One region of the Paenarthrobacter sp. 2TAF44 genome, then DNA from elsewhere that is predicted to be linked to it. Evidence: riboswitches for the same ligand, from Rfam matches in the RefSeq annotation. Region 1 holds a riboswitch; each other region holds the start of a gene.
The links. Region 1 has a riboswitch for cyclic di-AMP ahead of AB4Z15_RS18820 (C40 family peptidase). Riboswitches for the same ligand answer to the same signal wherever they lie in the genome.
Positions count from the first base shown of each region.

Region 2: it holds a riboswitch for cyclic di-AMP, as region 1 does, so the genes downstream of both, AB4Z15_RS11455 (hypothetical protein) here and AB4Z15_RS18820 (C40 family peptidase) in region 1, are expected to answer to the same signal.
Region 3: it holds a riboswitch for cyclic di-AMP, as region 1 does, so the genes downstream of both, AB4Z15_RS23340 (hypothetical protein) here and AB4Z15_RS18820 (C40 family peptidase) in region 1, are expected to answer to the same signal.

Region 1 covers NZ_JBFRFP010000021.1:50,465-57,024, forward strand. The annotation lists gene AB4Z15_RS18800 (DUF3027 domain-containing protein) at 1-132, shown strand, start outside; gene serC (phosphoserine transaminase) at 217-1,347, opposite strand; gene AB4Z15_RS18810 (metal-dependent transcriptional regulator) at 1,652-2,347, shown strand; cyclic di-AMP (ydaO/yuaA leader) riboswitch at 2,532-2,761, shown strand; gene AB4Z15_RS18815 (M23 family metallopeptidase) at 2,768-3,598, shown strand; cyclic di-AMP (ydaO/yuaA leader) riboswitch at 3,743-3,906, shown strand; gene AB4Z15_RS18820 (C40 family peptidase) at 3,911-4,642, shown strand; gene AB4Z15_RS18825 (NlpC/P60 family protein) at 4,742-5,494, shown strand; gene AB4Z15_RS18830 (HNH endonuclease) at 5,725-6,225, shown strand; gene AB4Z15_RS18835 (NTP transferase domain-containing protein) at 6,268-6,560, shown strand, end outside.
Region 2 covers NZ_JBFRFP010000010.1:52,707-59,266, reverse strand. The annotation lists gene AB4Z15_RS11465 (pyridoxal phosphate-dependent decarboxylase family protein) at 40-1,431, shown strand; gene AB4Z15_RS11460 (MerR family transcriptional regulator) at 1,461-2,219, opposite strand; gene AB4Z15_RS11455 (hypothetical protein) at 2,405-3,235, opposite strand; cyclic di-AMP (ydaO/yuaA leader) riboswitch at 3,241-3,398, opposite strand; gene AB4Z15_RS11450 (sensor histidine kinase) at 3,533-5,026, opposite strand; gene AB4Z15_RS11445 (response regulator transcription factor) at 5,030-5,770, opposite strand; gene AB4Z15_RS11440 (winged helix-turn-helix domain-containing protein) at 6,439-6,560, shown strand, end outside.
Region 3 covers NZ_JBFRFP010000037.1:28,594-35,153, forward strand. The annotation lists gene AB4Z15_RS23315 (hypothetical protein) at 1-142, shown strand, start outside; gene AB4Z15_RS23320 (alpha/beta fold hydrolase) at 1,250-2,068, shown strand; gene AB4Z15_RS23325 (DUF6480 family protein) at 2,199-2,474, shown strand; gene AB4Z15_RS23330 (ATP-dependent DNA ligase) at 2,578-3,645, opposite strand; gene AB4Z15_RS23335 (hypothetical protein) at 3,693-3,926, shown strand; cyclic di-AMP (ydaO/yuaA leader) riboswitch at 4,056-4,206, shown strand; gene AB4Z15_RS23340 (hypothetical protein) at 4,209-5,588, shown strand; gene AB4Z15_RS23345 (AEC family transporter) at 5,833-6,560, opposite strand, start outside.

The sequences.
Region 1 (6,560 bases):
GTAGAGGAAGTGACCGAGGAATCCGTGCAGGCTGCGGAAGACGACGCCGCCGAAGCATCCGATCCTGAAGCCGATGAAGCCGAGGAAGCCGACGAAGAGGACGACGACGCCGTCGCCCGCTTAGGGGATTAACGGCAACGGCGCCGTCCGGGAACAACCCCGACGACGCCGTTTCCTGCCTTGCGCGGAAAGGCGCGGCAGTTACTTCTTGAGTTTCTATTTCTTGAGCTCGCCCACAACATAGTCGATGCTGGCGAGCAGGGCTGAGACGTCGTCCGGTTCGATAGCGACGAAAGTGGCGATGCGGAGCTGGTTTCGCCCAAGCTTGCGGTACGGCTCAGTGTCCACCACGCCGTTGGCCCGCAGGATCTTGGCGATTGCCGCTGCATCGATGGAGTCGTCGAAGTCGATGGTGGCGATCACGTTGGAGCGGTCCTCAGCCTTTGCGACGAACGGTGTGGCGTACTCGGAAGCCTCGGCCCAGGAGTAGATGCGGCTGGCAGAGTCTGCTGTGCGCTTGCTGGCGAAGTCCAGACCACCATTGCTGTTGAGCCACTGCACCTGTGCGTCCAAAGTCACCAGCGTGGACAGCGAAGGTGTGTTGTACGTCTGGTTCAGTTTGGAGTTGTCAATTGCGGTCTGCAGGTCCAGGAAGTCCGGAATCCAGCGGTCGCCGGCCTTGATGCGGGCGGCGCGCTCCAACGCCGCGGGGGAGAGCAGGCCGAGCCACAGGCCGCCGTCAGAAGCGAAGTTCTTCTGCGGGGCGAAGTAGTAGACATCCGATTCGGCGACGTCCACGTCCAGCCCGCCGGCGGCTGAGGTAGCGTCCACCAGGACGAGCGAACCGGCGTCGGCGCCCTCTACGCGCTTGACGGGGGCTGCAACACCGGTTGATGTCTCGTTCTGGGGCCAGGCGTAGACATCAACGCCGGCCTCTGCCTGGGAGGCCGGTCGCGTGCCGGGCTCTGACTTGATGATGGAGGATGCATCGAGGAAGGGGGCTTTGTTGGTGGCCGCGGCAAACTTGGAACCGAACTCACCGAAGGAAAGGTGCTGGGCCTTTTTCTCAACCAGGCCGAAAGCCGCTACGTCCCAGAACGCTGTGGAACCGCCCACGCCGAGGACAACCTCGTAGCCCTCAGGTGCACGGAAGAACTGGCTGAGTCCTTCGCGCACCGAACCCACCAGGTTCTTGACCGGTGCCTGACGGTGTGACGTGCCAAGTATGGTGGTCGACGCGTCAGACAGGGCCTGGACCTGTTCCGGGCGCACCTTGGACGGTCCCGCGCCGAAGCGTCCGTCCTTGGGCAGCAGGTCGGCGGGAATAGTGATGCTGTTGTCGCTCACGTGTGGCTCCAATGGGTATCGGTTAGAGAGGGGGAGGTGGGCAGGTGGCATCGGCTGCCCCTTCGACTCCCTCATTCTGCCTGACCGGACCCACCGTCAGGAATCTGCGGTTGTCATAGTCCGCCACGTGGAATGCCGGACCACCATGGGCATTGCGACCCCGGGAAAAATTATCCAGAGTAATTCCAAATAAGCTAGGCTTGGGTTGACGTTCCTGAGGTGTCGGTTGCACACCATCCACCTTGGCGGGGACGCGGTACGGTGGAGATTACGCAAGAAATGCGTTCGAGGAGAGCTGAGCTGGATGACGGATCTGATCGATACCACTGAGATGTATCTTCGGACCATTTTGGAGCTTGAAGAAGAGAACATCGTGGCTCTTCGCGCACGCATTGCGGAGCGTCTGCGGCACTCGGGTCCCACGGTTTCCCAGACCATTGGACGCATGGAGCGCGATGGCCTGGTGATTGTGTCCAACGACCGCCACCTGGAACTGACCGAAGTCGGGCGCAAGCGGGCCACCGAAGTCATGCGGAAGCACCGCCTTGCCGAGAGGCTCCTGGCGGACGTCATTGGTCTGGACTGGGCATACGTTCATGACGAAGCGTGTCGCTGGGAACACGTCATGAGTGAACGGGTGGAACGGCGCCTGTATGAGTTGTTGGAGCACCCCACCGAGTCACCGTATGGCAACCCCATCCCGGGTTTGGAGGCGCTTGGCGGCCTCGCCAACCAGCCCCTTGCCCGCTTGGACGTGAACCTGCTGCATGCCATGGACGGGTACGCTGCCGATTCCCGCGTAGTAGTCAGCCGGCTTGCTGAACCCATCCAGGTTGAGCCCGAACTCCTCACCCAGCTCGATGAAGGCGGAATTCGTCCAGGCGCAACTGTCTCCTTGGAACGGGTGGGGGAGTACATCTCCGTCCGCGTTCCCGGTATTGAAGGAGCACTGGAGCTGCCTCCCGAGGTAGCTGCGCACGTCTTCGTTGCTGTCAGCTGACCCTAGGGCGTGTCAGATCTCACTTTGGGGCGGCTGGCGCGCGTGTGACCTGCGGATTCCTGCGACTGGTGATATGGGGGCGTCCACAACACGGTCGTTTGGGAAGATAACGAATTTATTACTGCGGGCTTTAATCGCCTATAGTTATCTACTAGCGCCGATACCAAAGCGTTACCTGATCTGGAGCCGAGCTCTGCCAGCAGATCAGGTGTGTCATCAACTACTGGCAGAGGCGGGGGAACCACAAGCGGCTGCCTAAAGAAGCAGCCTTGGGGTGAAGTCCGCAGCAGAAGTGCCTACTAACGCAAGTCCTTCCGGGGATACCTGTGTGCCGTTTGCGCTTCGTGCGGACCGGGTCTTTGAACTCTCTGACCCGAATCCGACAGCTAACTTCGCAGGCTTTCCAGAGAGGAACAGAGTTTGACATCGCAGAACGTCAGGGGCCGTCGCCGCGCGTCCGGCCCCGCTGCTGAGCTGCGGCCAGCCCGCGCCGCAATGGAGATCCGGCCACGCGACACCCCGCGTCAGGTGCGCCGCCGCAAGAGCCCATTGCGCCAGGTAGCCGACTTCGCCGCAGCCAGTGGTGTCGGGCAGAAGGCCGGAGTCGCGCTTGCCGCTACCGGACTTGCCCTGACTGTAGGCCTGCCTGCCACAAGCCCGGTCATGGCCACATCCGAATCCGGCCAGGCCGAGGCGGCCCTCTCCGTGCCGGGTGGCAGCCAACCCGAAGTTTCTGCGGCAGCCTCTGCCAAAATCGATTTCAGTCGCGCAGCAGTCGCTACCGCCGCTGATCCTGACGGCAAGCTCAAGCAGTTGCTGAGCGCCCAGTCAGCGGGGAGCATTCAGCGCGCATCCTCACTTGGCACGCTGGGAAGCCCTCTGGACAAGCTGGTCACGGCATCGCCGTTTGGCTACCGCGTCAGCCCCCTTACGGGCGGCACCGGTGACTTCCACCGCGGCCAGGACTTCGTAGCCCAGTGCGGTACTGCCGTTCACGCCGCAGCCGCAGGCAAGGTCACGTTCGCAGGCTGGCATGAGTACGGCGGAGGCAACCGCGTCGTGATTGACCACGGCAACGGCCTCGAGACCACGTACAACCACCTGTCGTCCTTCAACGTCAAGGTGGGCCAGACTGTCAGCCGTGGCGATACTGTCGCGCTGAGCGGCACTACAGGCGCATCTACGGGTTGCCACCTCCACTTCGAGGTCCAGGTAAACGGTGAAGTCGTAGATCCCATGGGCTGGCTCTGAGCCAGTTGATGGTTGTCTATCGCATTCATGACACGCCCGTGACCTGAATGTGACATTCACGAATATCTGTTGTACCGTCTAAAGCGCATCGGCTTTTTAGGGGGCCGATGCACTTGAGTGGATTGCCTAGCTCTGCCACCACTCGAGGTCCGTTCGCAAAAATCGTCTGGCAGGGGCGGGGGAACCAATTTTGGCCTTCGAATCAGAAGGCCTTGGGGTTAAGTCGCAAAAGCTTCCTTGAAGCCGCGCGGCCGGATGACTCCCATCCGAATCCGACAGCTCACCTCGCAGGCATTGGGAGAGGCTACCTTCGTGTCATCACGCACTACCCCTGCGCGCCATCGCGCCGAATTGGTTCGTACGAACCCGTTGAACACCCTTTCCAAGGCTGTCTCAACCAATGCAGGCACCGTAGGCCGCCAAGCCGCCGTTCTGGCCGCAGCCTCGGGACTTGTTCTCAGCGTTGGACTCCCGGCCCAGGCCGCTGACACCGACGTTTCCAAGTCGGAATCCTCCAGCACCCAGCAGTTGGTCGCCACCGCGGTTGTTACCGCTGAGCCCACGGCAACCGTTTCCTTCGAAAGCCCCGTTGTGGCTACCAAGGAAGCCCCCAAGGTTCAGCGCGCCTCCCAGCGCACGCAGGCAGCCGAAGGCCAGACGGGCGACGCCCTCGCTGCCCTGTCCTCCACGGCCAAGGATGCCGCATCCAGCGCGGCAGCTTCCGGACTCGCAGCAATTGCCTACACCGGCATTGGCCACCCCTATGTCTGGGGCGGCACTTCCCCCAACGGCTGGGACTGCTCTGGATTTGCCCAGTGGGTCTACGCCCAGGCCGGCATCAGCATCCCCCGGGTCAATGCCTGGACGGCCATGAAGCCCACCAGCACGCCGGCCCCCGGCGACCTCGTCATGCAGAACGGCGGAGCCCACGTGGGCATCTACGTCGGCAACGGCATGATGATCAGCGCGCTGAACCCCAGCCAGGGGACGCTCCTGACCCCGGTCGCAGCCACCGGCACATCCTCGTTCTTCACCCTCCGCTAGGAAAATCCCATTCGGGGTAAGCCAGCATGCCCCCCAAGTGCTGGCCGCCCATAACCCGCGTGCGTCCCCACCGTGCGCGGATACGAAAAGAGAGTAATCATGACCAGTGCAAACAAGGTTGCACGGCATAGAGCTGAGGCCCCCAAGACCAGCTCACTTGCCGTCATTGCCAAGGCTGTCAGCGACAACGCCGGTGGCGTTGGCCGTCAGGCAGCAGTGATCGCAGCTGCATCAGGCCTTGTCCTGACCAGCGGCGTGGCTGCAAATGCTGCGGATACCAATGTCCAGCGCGAATCCACGTCTGCGTCCACCCTTGATGTGCAGTCGGTTGCCCAGGCCACCATTGCTGCCGATTCCAGCGTTGCCATCTCCTACGAGCGCCCCGTGGTCAAGACTGTCGAAGCCCCGGCTCCCGTCGTCGAGAAGGCACCTGCCAAGGAAGCTCCGGCTGCCGGCGGCACCGCTACTTTGGCGGTCAACACGGATAACTCCGCGGCCAAGGCGCCTGCTGCATCCAGCGGCCTCGGTGCAGCCATCGCTGCAGCGGCCTACGCACAGCTCGGTGTCACACAGGACTGCACCATGCTGGTGACCAACTCGCTGGCCGCCGTCGGTATTCACTTCCACGATTGGCCGGCCGGCTACCTCTCCCTCGGCCGCACGGTCAGTGCAGCTGAAGCGCAGCCCGGCGACCTCGCTTACTACGCCAATGGTGGCTACGGCGGAATGGCACACATCGCTGTTTATGTCGGCAACGGCATGGCAGTCCACGGTGGATGGAACGGATCCACCACGGCACTGTTCAGCGTGAACGTTGGCTCCGGCCCCGTTTTCATCCGCGTCAACGGCTGATCAAATACTCCACGGAACACCCCGCAGGCTCAGGCCGGCGGGGTGTTCTGCTTTAACCTAAAAAGTGTCCCGCACATGAACTTTCGCCAACACCGCAGGTGAAACGGCAGAAAAATTCGTTGATATGGCATATGAGTGCTTACCCTTGTGTTGTCGATCCACAGCCCGTACAAGCAGAGGGCAGCCGGCCCTCGTGCCCCTGACGGGTGCGGCCGTGAAGAGGTACGTGCATGCGCACACTCGTTCTGAATGCTGGATATGAACCGCTGGCGGTAGTAACCTTCCGCCGGGCGCTGGTCCTTGTGCTGACTGGAAAAGCTAGCGTGGTGGCCGAAGGCGACGAGCCTGTCGTCGGGCCACAGGAGATTCTCGGAAGACCATCCGTGATTCTTCTCAATCGCTACATCCGGCCCCGGTACAACAGGATCACTGCCGTGAGCCGCCGCGGGGTACTCCGCCGCGACGGCCATCGCTGCGCCTATTGCGGGAAAACAGCGCACACCATAGACCACGTCCACCCCAAATCCAGGGGCGGCGCGGATTCCTGGGAAAACCTGGTTGCGGCGTGTTTGAAATGCAACAACGCCAAGAGTGACCACACGCTCGCCGAGATGGGTTGGAAACTTCGTTTCAAACCTGGCGTGCCCACAGGAACCATGTGGCAGATCAAAGAACTCGAGAAACCTGCGCCGGACTGGGATCCGTTCCTGTTGCCGGAATCCGCCGCCTGATCGATTTCTGTTGCCCTCCCGCCGTCCGGGTACTCTGGGCGGATGGAGTTCAACGCTGTGATTCTGGCGGGTGGCAGGGCCACCCGCCTCGGTGGCGTGCCCAAGCCCGGATTAATGTTCGACGGCGCCAGCCTCCTTTCGCATGCCCTGCAGGCGGCGCGGGGAGCCTCCGCTGTGGTGGTGGTTGGTCCAGACACCTCTCGTATCGGCGGCGTCCTGCCTGATGGAGTTCTTAGCGCCCGGGAGGAGCCGGCCTTTGCCGGCCCTGCCGCCGCCATTGCTGCCGGTCTGGCGGCCTTTCACCACAATGGGGAGCCAGCGCCGTGGACGCTCGT
Region 2 (6,560 bases), on a different contig from region 1:
TCGCTGTTCCAGCCGGTGAACCGGGAGTAGGCTGTGCGCATGTCTGCGTTGCCGGAGGCGTACGGTGCTGCACTGGAGCGGGCCATGGCGCACGCTACGGAGTGGCTTGCGTCAGTGCCCAGCCGTTCAGTCCGGCCCACGTCCGACGCCGACCAAGTTGCCGCGAGCCTTCTTTCGAGCCTTCCCGACGAAGCAACGGACGCGGCTGACGTAGTAGACGAGCTCGCCGCATTGGCGGAGCCCGGGTTGATGGCCATCCAGTCCGGACGCTTCTACGGCTGGGTCATGGGCGGGACGTTGCCGGCTGCCATGGCTGCAGATTGGCTCGTCTCGGCGTGGGACCAAAACGCCGGGCTCAGGTTTGCGACTCCCGCTGCCGCTGCGATCGAAGAATCCGCGGCGGCCTGGCTCCTGGAACTATTGGATCTTCCCCGAGGGTCCGACATCGGGTTCACAACTGGCGCTACCACTGCCAACTTCGCGGGCCTGGCCGCCGGGCGCCAATACCTGATGGACGAGGCAGGATGGGACCTGGCGGACCTGGGCCTGACCGGCGCGCCGCTCATCACAACGTTTGCCGGCCGGGAACGGCACGCCGCCGTGGATCTCGCCCTGCGGTATCTGGGGCTGGGAGCGTGCGTGCCCGTGGACACGGACGATCAAGGCAGGATCCTGCCGGAAGCCCTTGCCGACGCCATGGACCAGCAACCCGGGCCTTCCCTCGTGTGCCTGCAGGCCGGCAACCTGCATTCCGGTGCGTTCGATCCGATGTCCGAAGCCATCGCGGTAGCCCATGACCGGGAGGCCTGGGTGCATGTGGATGGCGCCTTTGGGCTGTGGGCGGCAGTCAGCCCAAATCTGCGCGGGCGGCTGGCCGGAGTAGAGGCAGCCGATTCGTGGGCCACCGATGCCCACAAAACATTGAACGTCCCGTACGACTGCGGCTTGGCCATCGTCTCCCGGCCGGAAGCCCTTAGACGCGCCTTCAGCGTTCACACGAGTTACCTCATTGCAACGGAGACCGGACTGGGCGATCCGTTCGACAAAGTTCCGGAACTGTCCCGTAGGGCCCGCGGCATCCCGGTGTGGGCAGCGCTGCGACAGTTGGGCCGGTCCGGAGTCATTGCCATGGTGGACAGGCTTGCAGCAAACGCCCGCGCGTTGGCGGAGGGACTCGCGGAGATCCCGGGTGTGGAGATTCTGAACGACGTCGTGTTCACACAGGTATCGGTAGCCTTCGGCAGTGATGACCGCACACACCGCGTCACCCAGCGGCTCATGGCCGAAGGGCTTGTGTGGATGTCAGGTTCCTCATGGCGAGGACGCGACATCTTCCGGATTTCGGTCAGCAACTGGGCCACCGACGCAGGTGACGTCGCTGCCTCCATCGCAGCCGTTCGAGGTGCGGCAGAGGCCGAACCGGAAGCATAGGCCGAACCGGAAGTATAGGCACAGTCCAGTTACCGGGCCGAGCGCGCCTTTTCCAAATATGCCATCAGCCCGGCCAACTGCTCAGCGCTCCAAGGCAGGCCGGCGCTGATGGCCTTGCTGTTTTCCTGCCAGGCTGCACGCGCTGCACCTTTGGTGTCCTCACTCGAGTGGAACATGGAACCGATGCCGTCCCATGAGTGCACCCATTCCTGGACGGAAGGATCCGTGACGGGCCTGTTGGCTTCCACGTGCGCCAGTCCTTCTTCCACAAGGACGGCCCACTGCTGCTTGGCGGCTTCGACTTTTTCTGCGCCGAGTTCTTCCCGCTTGTCCGCGAGTTGCTGGCGTTGTTCGGCTGTGAAGTTGTTTTCGAGCACGGTAATCATCTCCAACGTTGACATGAATTGTTCAGGGGTGGGCATGGCGTGTCCGTCCATGCGTGACAACAGCTCGCCCAAACGGTTTTGGAGCGCCTGGAGTTGCTGGGCATGCTCCTGCACATGGACCAGCTGCTCTTTGAGGAGGCCTCGAAGAGACTCCAGATCATCCTCGGGCGTTTGCAGCGCCTTGCCGATGGCAGCGAGCGGAAGCCCCAGCATCTGAAGCGATCTGATCCGGTATAGGCGGCGCAGGTCGCTCTCCGAATACCGGCGATGACCAGATGATGTCCTTTGGCTTGCGGACAGCAGCCCGATCTCGTCGTAGTGGTGGAGCGTCCGCACGCTGACGCCACATGCTGTGGCCAGTTCACCGATGCTCCACGGTCCGGTTCCTGTTGTTCCCGTCATGGGCACAACGCTAAGTCCTGACGTTACGTGAGGTGCAAGCCGTCGCCACCTGAAACGCGAAAACCGCCCCGTTCCCGCTGTCAGCTGCAGTAATCACTGCTGCGAACGGCGGAAAACGGGGCGGTAATCAGGCCCTGCACGTTTGAGCCCGCTGGGGTGGGCTCAAACCTGCTTATTGAGTTGGCTTAGTACCAGTTGTTGGCCAAGTGGAAGGCGAGGGCGGCCGAGGGGGAGCCGTAGCGTTCCTTGATGTAGTTCAGGCCCCACTTGATCTGGGTTTGGTAGTTGGTCTCCCAGTCGGCGCCGGCAGTTGCCATCTTGGAAGCTGGCAGAGACTGCACGATTCCGTAGGCGCCACTGGACGCGTTGGTCGCGGTGGTCCGCCAGTTGGATTCCTTCTCCCACAGTGTGTTCAGGGCAGTCATTTCACCCGGACCCCAGCCGTAGCTGGCGAGGATGCTGGCGGCGTAAGCTTTGGCAGCAGCGGGATCGTCCACGGCCTTGGGAACAGCTGCTGCGGCTGCGGCTGCAGCAGCGGCGGCATCGGCAGCCTGCTTGGCGGCTGCATCAGCGGCAGCCTTTTCGGCGGCGGCTTGTGCGGCTGCTGCCTGGTCGGCGGCGGCTTTTTCGGCCGCAGCCTTCTCAGCGGCAGCCTTCTCGGCAGCGGCCTGTGCAGCTGCTGCTGCCTGATCTGCAGCGGCCCTATCGCCGGCGCCCTTCTTGGCAGCAGCATCCAGGGACGCAGAGATTTCCGCTGATTTGTTGCTGACCTGGGCCGTGGCTTGCGTCTCGGATGCCTGGCTCGTTTCCGGGAGGTTGAATGCGGCGTTTGCGGCCTGGCCAAGCGATGCGACGCCCAATGCTGCGGCAACGACTCCTGCAACAACGGACATGCGCTGACCGGTCTTGCCGCGGCGGGCAGCGGTCTTCAGAACAGACTGCGATTTGGTCAGGGGAGCGTTGTGTTCGTCACGGTGACGCGCGGAAGGGCGCGTCTGATCGTTGAATTCAGACATGTGTGATTACCTCTCAGCGCCTGCGGAGTTAGCTGTCGGGTTCGGATGAGGTCATCCGGCCGCGCGCGTAGCTGCGGCTTCACCCCAAGGGCAAGGAAAGTACTGTGCCCGGAGACTCTGGGTCCCCCGTCTCTGCCTCGAATGAGAACGGAACTCCGGGAAGTGGCAGAGCTCGGCGCATCCCGGGTGTGGGCCAACTATGGGCGACCCACCCTTTCGAAGGTACAGGAGGTTTCGGCTTAAGTCACATTTGGGTAACAGAGATCACGGTCACGGCGCGTCATGTTGCCTGATTCGTTATACGTGTTCGTTCGAAACTGACGGGAGTCTCAGAATGAACTCGGTGCACCCCGGCTTGGACGTTACTGCCACGCTTCCGCCGTGCGCTTGGACGATTGATTCGACGATTGACAAGCCCAATCCGGAGGTTCCTTCAGAGCCTGATCTCGCGGCGTCAGCGCGGGCAAAACGCGAGAAAACATGGCCCTGGAATTCAGGCGGAATGCCAGCCCCGTTGTCAGTGACCGTGACCACCGCGGTACCGTCCGCGGAGAGCACGACGCCAGTGATCACTGTGGTACCTGGATCGGTGTGTTTGCGGGCGTTGGACAGGAGATTGGCCAGCACCTGATGCAGCTGGGTTGCGTCCCCGCGTACCGTGATGGGCTCGTCGGGGAGTTGGAGCTTCCAGATGTGATCCGGTGCCATCACCTTTTCGTCGCTGACGGTCTCGATCACCAACTGGGTAAGGTCCACATCCGTGACCTTCAATGGCTGGCCTTCGTCCAACCGCGCCAACAGCAACAGGTCCTCCACCAGGGTGGTCATGCGTTCGGACTGGCTCTGGACGCGTGCCAGGGACTTCCGGCCGTCGTCCGTGAAGTTCTCCGTCATGCGGAGTAATTCGGTATATCCACGAATGGCGGTCAGCGGCGTCCGCAGTTCGTGGGAGGCATCCGCAACGAACTGCCGGACCTTGGTTTCGCTCTCCTGACGGGCTTCCAGGGCCCTGGAAACGTTGTTGAGCATTTGGTTCAAAGCGTGGCCAACGCTGCCTACTTCTGTTCCAGGATGGGAGGCCGACGGCGGTACGCGCACAGCGAGTGCCACTTCACCGGCGTCGAGGGGAAGGCGCGATACTTTGGTTGCAACCTCCGATAGTTGCTCCAGCGGCCGCATGGTCCGGCGAATGATGACGGTACCGGCAAGGCCGATCAGCACCAGTCCGCCAAGGGAAACAAACACCATGGTCCATACCAGCGAGGCCTCGGCATTTTGCTTATCAGCCAACGGCAGGCCCGTCACAATCACGTCGCCGTAGGTGGTATTTACTGCCACCAGCCGGTAGTCGCCGTTGGACAATGAACGGTCCACAGGCCGGTTGTCACGGGGGAGTGAGAGCAGGACCTGCTTGTCTTCTGCCGAAAGTGCGACGCGGCGGCCATTCGAATTTAGCAGGCCGGAGTTAATGACGGTGGAACCGTCAATCCTCGCGTTGAGGGTACCGGCACCTTGGCCGCGGGCCTCCAGAGGATCTGGCCGCCCGCTTGAGGGAAAGTTCGACGGCGGCCTGCCGAAGTCATTCGCGCGGCTTGACGCCTGCTCCAGCTGCTTATCGAGTTGCTTGTTGAAGTACATGTCCATGGAGGCGTAACTCACCACTCCGACTGCCCCGCAAATCGCTACCAGCAAGGCCATGGCCACCAGGACCAATCGCGTGCGCAGATGCCAGGTGGTGGGATTGAGCCAGTTCCGCTGGGTCTTGCGGGTTACTCCTGAAAGGGTGGACAAGATTCAGTCCGCAGGCTTGATGACGTAGCCGGCGCCACGGATGGTGTGGATCATTGGCGGGTGGTTGGCTTCGATTTTCTTGCGCAGGTAGGAAATGTAGAGCTCCACGATGTTGGCCTGCCCGCCGAAGTCATAGTCCCAGACGCGGTCCAGGATCTGCGCCTTGCTGACCACGCGCTTGGGGTTCTCCATAAGGTAACGAAGCAGCTCGAACTGCGTTGCCGTGAGCTGGATGTCTTCGCCGGCGCGCGAGACTTCCCGTGTATCCACGTTCAGCGTGAGATCACCCACCACCAGTTCCGCCGTGTCCATGGCGGCAACGCCCGAACGTTGGACGAGCCTGTGCAGGCGAAGGAGGACTTCCTCCATGCTGAAGGGCTTGGTGACGTAGTCGTCCCCGCCGGCGGCAAGACCTACGATGCGGTCCTGGACAGCGTCCTTGGCCGTGAGAAAGAGCGCGGGCACTTCCGGCGCGAAGGTACGGATCCGGTTGAGGACCTCGACGCCGTCGAATCCTGGAAGCATCACGTCCAGCACCAGCACGTCAGGGCGGAAGTCCTTGGCAAGCTTCACGGCTTCTGGTCCGTCGGCTGCTACCGCGACGGACCAGCCTGCCATGCGAAGGCCCATGCTCATGAGCTCGGAGAGGCTGGGTTCGTCGTCCACCACCAAGGCGCGGATAGGAGAGCCGTCCGGGTGGGAAAGCTGGGGAAGGTTGTTCGTCATGGAGTGCGGGGATGCCATGGGACAACTCTCCATTCTTCTGGTTTGGCGAAGCTTTGCCGAGCCTGTGAGGACGCTGTGAGGTCAACACTAGCGACGTGGGAGTTCGGTGGAAGGCGTTGCGGGGCATGGCCGTCCCATGCGCGCCCTTTCTACGGCTTGTAGCAGATTTTGAGGGAAAAATTCGAGACGAGAGTGGCTTGCGATTGGACAGCAAGTGTTTCAGATCTTGAGATTCCGTCGTCTTGCGCCTGCCGGGAATCAGGAAGGGCATCATGCACCATTGGCCGAAGAAAATTCACCATAAGCCGAATATTTCTTATCGGAACCGAATGAAATGACGTTCATTTTCCGTAGTGAAAGAATTGTGATCTGCAGCACAATAGACCCTCTTGTCTCAAAATGTGGACGGTTAGGCGCTTTGTTACTTGCGTGTTGCCATTGTTACGTTGCACACTTCCAATGTGAACAAGAACTCAACAGCACCTGCAGCCGCAGCAATCTGGTCCAGCTCACCCGCTGGCGACGTGACCCGCTGTTGTCGAATGCAAGCCTAACTTTCCACCCCAAAGAAGTTTCAGGCATTCGCCCCCTAGCCCAGCGTTGGGCGCCCTTCCCCAAACTCATTGCGGGGACAACCAGCATTCGAAGCCGCGATGACGGCTATTCACTTTTGAGGTAATCACTCCATGTCAGTTGCATCCGGTTACGTCCACATCTCCGTCCGAAACGCCAACAAGGCCGCTTCAAACGCAGGGCTCCGCCCCGGCTTCGGCAACCGTCCCGGCTACGCCCCCGCCCCCCAGGGCAA
Region 3 (6,560 bases), on a different contig from region 1:
CTGCGTTGTCTTCGTGGCGGTCGCCATGTGGACAGAATCCAAGATCGCCCGACGCCGGGAAGCGGCTGATGCTGCCGCCGCCCCTGACGCTTCGCGTGCGGCTGGCGACCCCACTGAGTCCGACGACGTCACCCGGGACTAGGTTCCGGGGGGTCGGATTTGGAACCCACTTCAGCATCCGGCACCGCTTCCTTCTCTAGCAGGGGCGGGCTGACAACACTTGAGGGAGTTGAGTGGTTGCCGCCAGCCACTCTGCAAGATCCCGGTCCAGAATCCGAGCCAACTTCAGACAAGCCTCATGCCCCTGCTCTGCAGTGAGCCTCTGACGCTGCCCAGGTAGGGGAAAACCCGCTACGAACGGCTCATGGTGGGCAGCACAGTTCCGTACAGCATGAACCATTGCCACAACGCCTAGGGTCCAAGACCTCGTGAATCGTTCGCCATCTGCGGCCGCCACGGTCCTGCCGCCGCGGAATGCCTTATTCAGGCACGAGTTCCATAGATTTTCATGAGACATGTGAAATCTTTGCGGTTCTCTGCCTACGTAGCCGCCTGGCTCAAGCAGACCTTTCCAGAAGCCGAACATCAGCCCAGCGATAAGATGACCAGATGTTCGTCGGTCTTGGCCCAGCTTGGACCACGCTTCGGCCAACTTACTCCGGCCAGGGCCATCAAGGCCTATGTCGTTCGCATACCAGAATCGACCAAAGACAGTGTCCAGCTGCTTGGCCATCGCATTCCTCAGAGCTACCTCGACGATTGCAATATCAGCAAGAAGTGCGATCGCCACGTCGCGGTCCCAGACATAGAGCCGCCTGGCCAGCGACGCATCGTGGGAGGCAGCAGCCGCGTAAGTTGCCATCCGGACAGGCGTAATTGCCTCATCGAGAGCTCGGTTGTGAGCACCGTTGGACCATGTTTCAAGATTGGCCAAGTCCTCATGCTCCTTGCTAGGCTGAGTGCGAAGTCCCCGGACCCGCCTCTCTGGACCAGAGCCATGATGCGGCCGGGGTTATTTCTTTGAATTGCCAGTCTAAGCACGTGATTTGCCTGGCCTTCCTCAGATCCGGGTTTATCCACAGGAGGGCTACCGCGGCGCTGTGTATGATCTGCAACCGCGCCGCGAATTTCCCATCTGCCAGCTCCTCCCTTACAGGAAGCCTCGGGCGCTATTCTCAACAAACAGGCAAGAAGAGCTATGGAGCCGCAGGGCTATCCAAAGCACAATTGAGAACCGGAGGTTCGGGAGCTGACGACGCTACTATCTGCCGACGTCGAGGCCTGCGGGCTGAGCGGCCGGATTCTATGGACGGATGGAACGGCACCGCCGCGGCCGGGCAGCCATGCCAACCCGGAGCCCGCCGAATCCGGGGACCCGAGGGAGCCCGCTTACATTCTCATCCACGGTATCGGCGTTTCGCACCGCTACCTGGCCAGGCTTCATGCCGTCCTCGCCGCCAGCGTCCCCACCTATTCGCTGGATCTTCCGGGTTTTGCCGGGACTCGGAAACCCGGCCGGCAACTGTCCGTTGAGGACTATGGCGCATTCATTGCTGAGGCACTTAAGGCGTGCGGCATCGATTCGTACATTCTGGTGGGGCATTCCATGGGCGTGCAGTTCGCTATCGAAGCGGCCCTCCACGAGCCCGAATGCGCCCAGCAACTGGTGCTCATGGGCCCTGTGGTGGACTCCCGGCACAAGAACGTCGCCCGGCAGTCGCTTGCCCTGTTCCTGGACGGCCTTCTCCGGGAAAGCCCGTCGTCCAACTGGATTGTGGTCACGGACTACCTGCAATGTGGGCCGCGCTGGTACCTCACGGAGCTGCCCGTGATGATGAAGTACCCGACGGAGAAGCAGCTGGCCAAAGTCCGAACTCCCGTGCTGGTGCTCCGAGGGAGCCGCGATCACGTCGCCGGGCCGGACTGGGCTCTTCGCCTCTCGCGGGCAATTCCTCAAGGGCGGCTCGTGGAGATCCCGGGCGTGGGCCATGTTGCACAGCACATGCGCCCCAAGGCCGTGGCGGACGCTATCAGGAGCTTTGTCGCGGCGACATCCCGGCAGAGTTAGGCGTCCCGCCGGAGTTAGGCACTAGTGCACGACGTCGAATCCCGGCATGGGTGCCCCTTGTTGGGTTTGCGATCTGGAGACTAGGCTGGCCGGGCAATCACAATAGTAAGTTTGCTTAGGAAGGGCGACCATGACCAGCTATGACCCAGAGGACGATCCCCGGACCTTCGGCGTCTCGGGCGCAGCCGAGCCGGACGACACCGCGGGCGACACTGCCGGCGATCCGGATGATGTACACACCGACCCAGACATGCGCCAGGACGAAGAGGACGATCCCGCAGCTTCCGCCAACCCCGACCCCTTGGATGGCAACGTCACGGGACTCGAACCCGGGGGCGGCGTACCCCCGGGCGAAACACCGCCTGCCGAGGACAGCATGAGCAGCGACCAGGGGCACGAAGAGTAGGTCGTCGCCAAGCCGCTGTTACGTTGTTGGGCAACAACGTGACAGCGGTTCAACGACGTAACAGCGGCTCGACAACGTAGAACCAAACCCGAGGAGCCCGAGGCTACGGCAGTCTCAGGATCTCCCCGAGGTCATAATCAGCCGGCTCCTCCAGTTGTGAGTATGTGCAGCTCTCCGGGGTCCTGTCCGGCCGCCACCGACGAAACTGGGTGGTGTGCCGGAACCGCTCGCCCTCCATGTAGTCGTAGGCAACCTCAATGACGAGTTCCGGCCGGAGGGGAACAAAGGAGAAGTCCTTACCGGCGCTCCACCGGCTCTGTGCGCCCGGCATTCGAGAACCTGTAGCTGCCGCGTCTCCTTGATCGGCCCACTGGCCCCAAGGATGTTCGCTGAATTCCGTCTGATACGGCTCAAGTTCGGCCACCAGGCTTTCGCGCTTGGCCATGGGAAATGAAGCCACCACCCCCACGTGCTGCAGCTGGCCGGCGTCGTTATATAGCCCGAGCAGCATCGACCCCACAACCTTTCCCGTTTTGTGCCACCGGAATCCAGCCACCACACAGTCCGCGGTCCGTTCATGCTTGGTCTTGAACATGACGCGCTTATTCGGCTGGTACGTCCCCCCGAGCGGTTTGGAAAGTATGCCGTCAAGCCCAGCACCTTCCAGCTGCACGAACCACTCCTGCGCTTGATCAAGTTCTGTCACGGCAGGCGTTACGTACACGGGCGCCTCAGCCTTGGCCATTGCCTTCTCCAAGGCGGCTCGACGCTCCGAAAACGGCTTGTCCATGAGGTTCTCCCCGCCCAGGGCAAGGATGTCGAATCCGATGAAGGAGGACGGTGTCTTTTCGGCAAGCATCCGCACACGGCTATCGGCAGGATGGATGCGCTGCTGAAGGCCCTCGAAATCGAGCCTGTTGTCAGCTATGAGGACGATCTCGCCGTCGATCACGCATTTGTCCGGAAGGTTCTTCTGAAGGGCTTCCACCAACTCGGGAAAGTACCGTGTCATGGGACGTTCGTTGCGGCTGCCCAAGATGATCTCGTCGCCATCTTTGAAAACGATGGTCCTGAACCCGTCCCACTTCGGCTCAAAGTGGCCTACATCAGGGATCGAAGGAACGGACTTGGCAAGCATGGGCGAAATGGGCGGCATCACTGGGAGGTCCATACGACTATGTTCTACCTGCCAGCCGCGGCGGAAGCTAGTCTTGGGCGATGGATATCTTGGCCGTTCTAGTGGCAGTACTGGCAGCACCTGCCTTCGTTGCGGCCCTTTGGTTCTGGGTCTCGCGCCAGAACAGCAAGGGGAAAGTCCGGCGCGGCGCCGCGGGTGGGATCCTGGGCGTGGCGGACGAAATTTTCCGACCCGAGACCCATTACGCACACCAAGTCCAAAGGATCCAGCACGAGCTGCCAGCCCCGGCTCCGGCCCCGGAGCCTAAGTCCTAACGGACCTTCGCGCTGGAAGGCGTCCCGCCCGTTACATTAATGTGACTTTACTATGGCGCTCATGTACGGTCTAAGAGCGACCCGTATCTCCGCTGGGCCGCTTCCGGGTTGACGCCGAGCTCTGCCGCAAACCGGGATCCGCCAGACTAGCGGCAGAGACGGGGGACCCAGAGTTCCCGGGCCTGATTTTTCATGGGCCCTTGGGGTGAAGCCGCCATGTGCGGCCGGACGGCCTCGTCCGAACCCGACAGCTAACCTCGCAGGCGTTGAGAGGCAACCACCATGTCCCCAACCATGGATCAGCCGCGCCGCGCCCAAATAGCGCGCGAGCGTACCCAACCAACCGGACGCCGTCGGGCCCAACCCAGCGGATCCTCCACCAGCACGCCGGCAGCAGAAACAGGTTCTACAAGCACGACGCCGGAACCCGCCACTGCTTCTGTTCCCACCTCTGCGGCGCCCACCACGCGCGCAGCCGCTCGCGCGGCAGAGCGTGAACGGGCAGCCCAAGCTGTAATCGCTCCTCAAACAGCTCCGGCAGAAACTGCCCCAGTAGACTCCGCTGCTCTGGAGCCGGCTACGGCTGCGATTCCAACAGTTCTGGCGCCCACGCCGGTCGCTCCCGAACCGGCTGCAGATCCCGAGCCCGCCACCGCTGCCATCCCGATGGTGGCTGCTGCTGCACCCACCCCCGCCGCGCACGAACCCGAGCCCGCCACCGCTGCCATCCCGATAGTGCAGGCGCCCACGCCCGGCCCTGGGGATCCGGTCACAGCTGAAATTCCGACCGTTGCCACCCCTCTTCCCACGCCTGCGGCTCCGGCGTTCCCTGCTTCGCCGGCGGAGTCAAAGAGCCCTGCCCAGCTCGCGGCAGCCGCCACCGCGACAGCTGGTCTCGCAAGCCGGAAAGCCCTTCGTGCCCAAGCATCCGGAAGCGGGACAGCCCCTTCCGCGACAACGGTTGCCGAGTCCCCGACGGGCGTTGTCCCCACGTTTGGAGCGTCGTCCTTCAGCCACGAACCACATGCAGTCCTCACCAAGGCCGCCTCGGTCAAGACAATGGGCCAGCGCATGGCAGTCGTCGCTGGGGCATTGGGCCTGGTATTGACCGTTGGCACCATGAGCCAGGCCTTCGAGCTTCCCTTCTTCGGGCAGGAAACACCGGCTCAGGAAGCCAGTGACGCAAAGACGGGTGGCGACAGCAGGCAGTCAACCTCGGCCACCCCCGCACCCCGCTCGTCCAGCTCTACTGCATCAGCTTCGTCGGCGACCAGCGAGGCCGGACAGCCGGCAACTGTTGCAACGCAGTCGTCAGAAGAGGCACCTGCTCAGGGGTCGTCGTCGTCACTTCCGACTCCGGAAGTTTCACTCGCGGATCCTGTTTGGGTCCCTTCGTCGGCCCCGTCGGCTGTTGTTCCTGTGCCGGGCGTGACAACTCCTGTCCCGACCCAGCCGGCCCCGAGCCCGGTTCCGTCGGACACGGTTACCACCCCACCTGCCACGACGACGCCCAGTCCCACGGTTACTCCGACACCTACTCCTACCCAGACTCAGGCACCGAAGCCAAAGCCAACCGGAAATCCAAATGCCACCACGCCGGCCAATGGTTCAGCCTTGGACCTGGACGGCATACTTGAGGGCGCCACAGGGATCTTGAAGTGAGCACGCAACTTCCCAGGACCAGCAAGCACGTCGGATGGCACGGCCGGTACTGCAGCAGCAGCCGCACTGCCACCTTCCGCAATCGGATGGGCCGTTGGAGCTGCCAACGGCTTCGTCGGGCCTAAGGAATCACAGCTACAGCAATCACGGTAACAAGATGAGGCAGGCACCCGCGCGGGTGCCTGCCTCATCTGTTCCGTCTCGCTTTTTGTTTCGTGTGGCTCTTGTTCCTGGCATGGCGTTTCTAACCCAGCAGCCACGCGACCATGACCAGTGCCCCGATGCAGAGCACCGTTGTGCAGAGGATGACGTCCCTGGCCATTGTCATTCCGCGTCCGTAGGGAGAAGCGAAAAGGAAAACGTTCTGGGCGGTTGGAAGGGCTGCCATGATGACGCTGGCCAGGAGGTGCTGCCCCTCCAGGCCGAACACAAAGCGTCCCAGCGCCCAGACCACCACGGGCATGCCCGCCACCTTCAGGGTGGTTGCCACCACGGTCTCCACGCGGCCATCCCCCTTTTGGAGAGGTGCCTTGCCTGCCAGCGACATGCCAAAAGCCAACAGAACCATGGGCACGGCCGCGCCAGCCAGCATGTCGATGGGTTTCTGGACGAGTTCGGGTGCGTCCCACCCCGTAAGAGCCATCACCACTCCCAGCCCCGAGGCGATAATCATGGGATTGGAGAAGGGCTGCAACAGCATTCGTTTCCAGGAGATTTTTGTACCACCTGCCACGCCCAGGACGCTGAGGTAGAAGGGTGCCATGATCAGGAGTTGAACCAGAAGGACTGGAGCAACGTGCTGCGCCGTGCCCACTGCATACAACGAGACAGGAATGCCAATGTTGTTCGCGTTGGCATAACTACTGGCCATGGCACCAACTGCCGTTTCGGCGACCGGCCGCCGGAAGAACACGAAGCTCAGCAAACAATAGAGAAGGCCTATAACGGCTGCTGACAGGAGCGCCAGAGGGG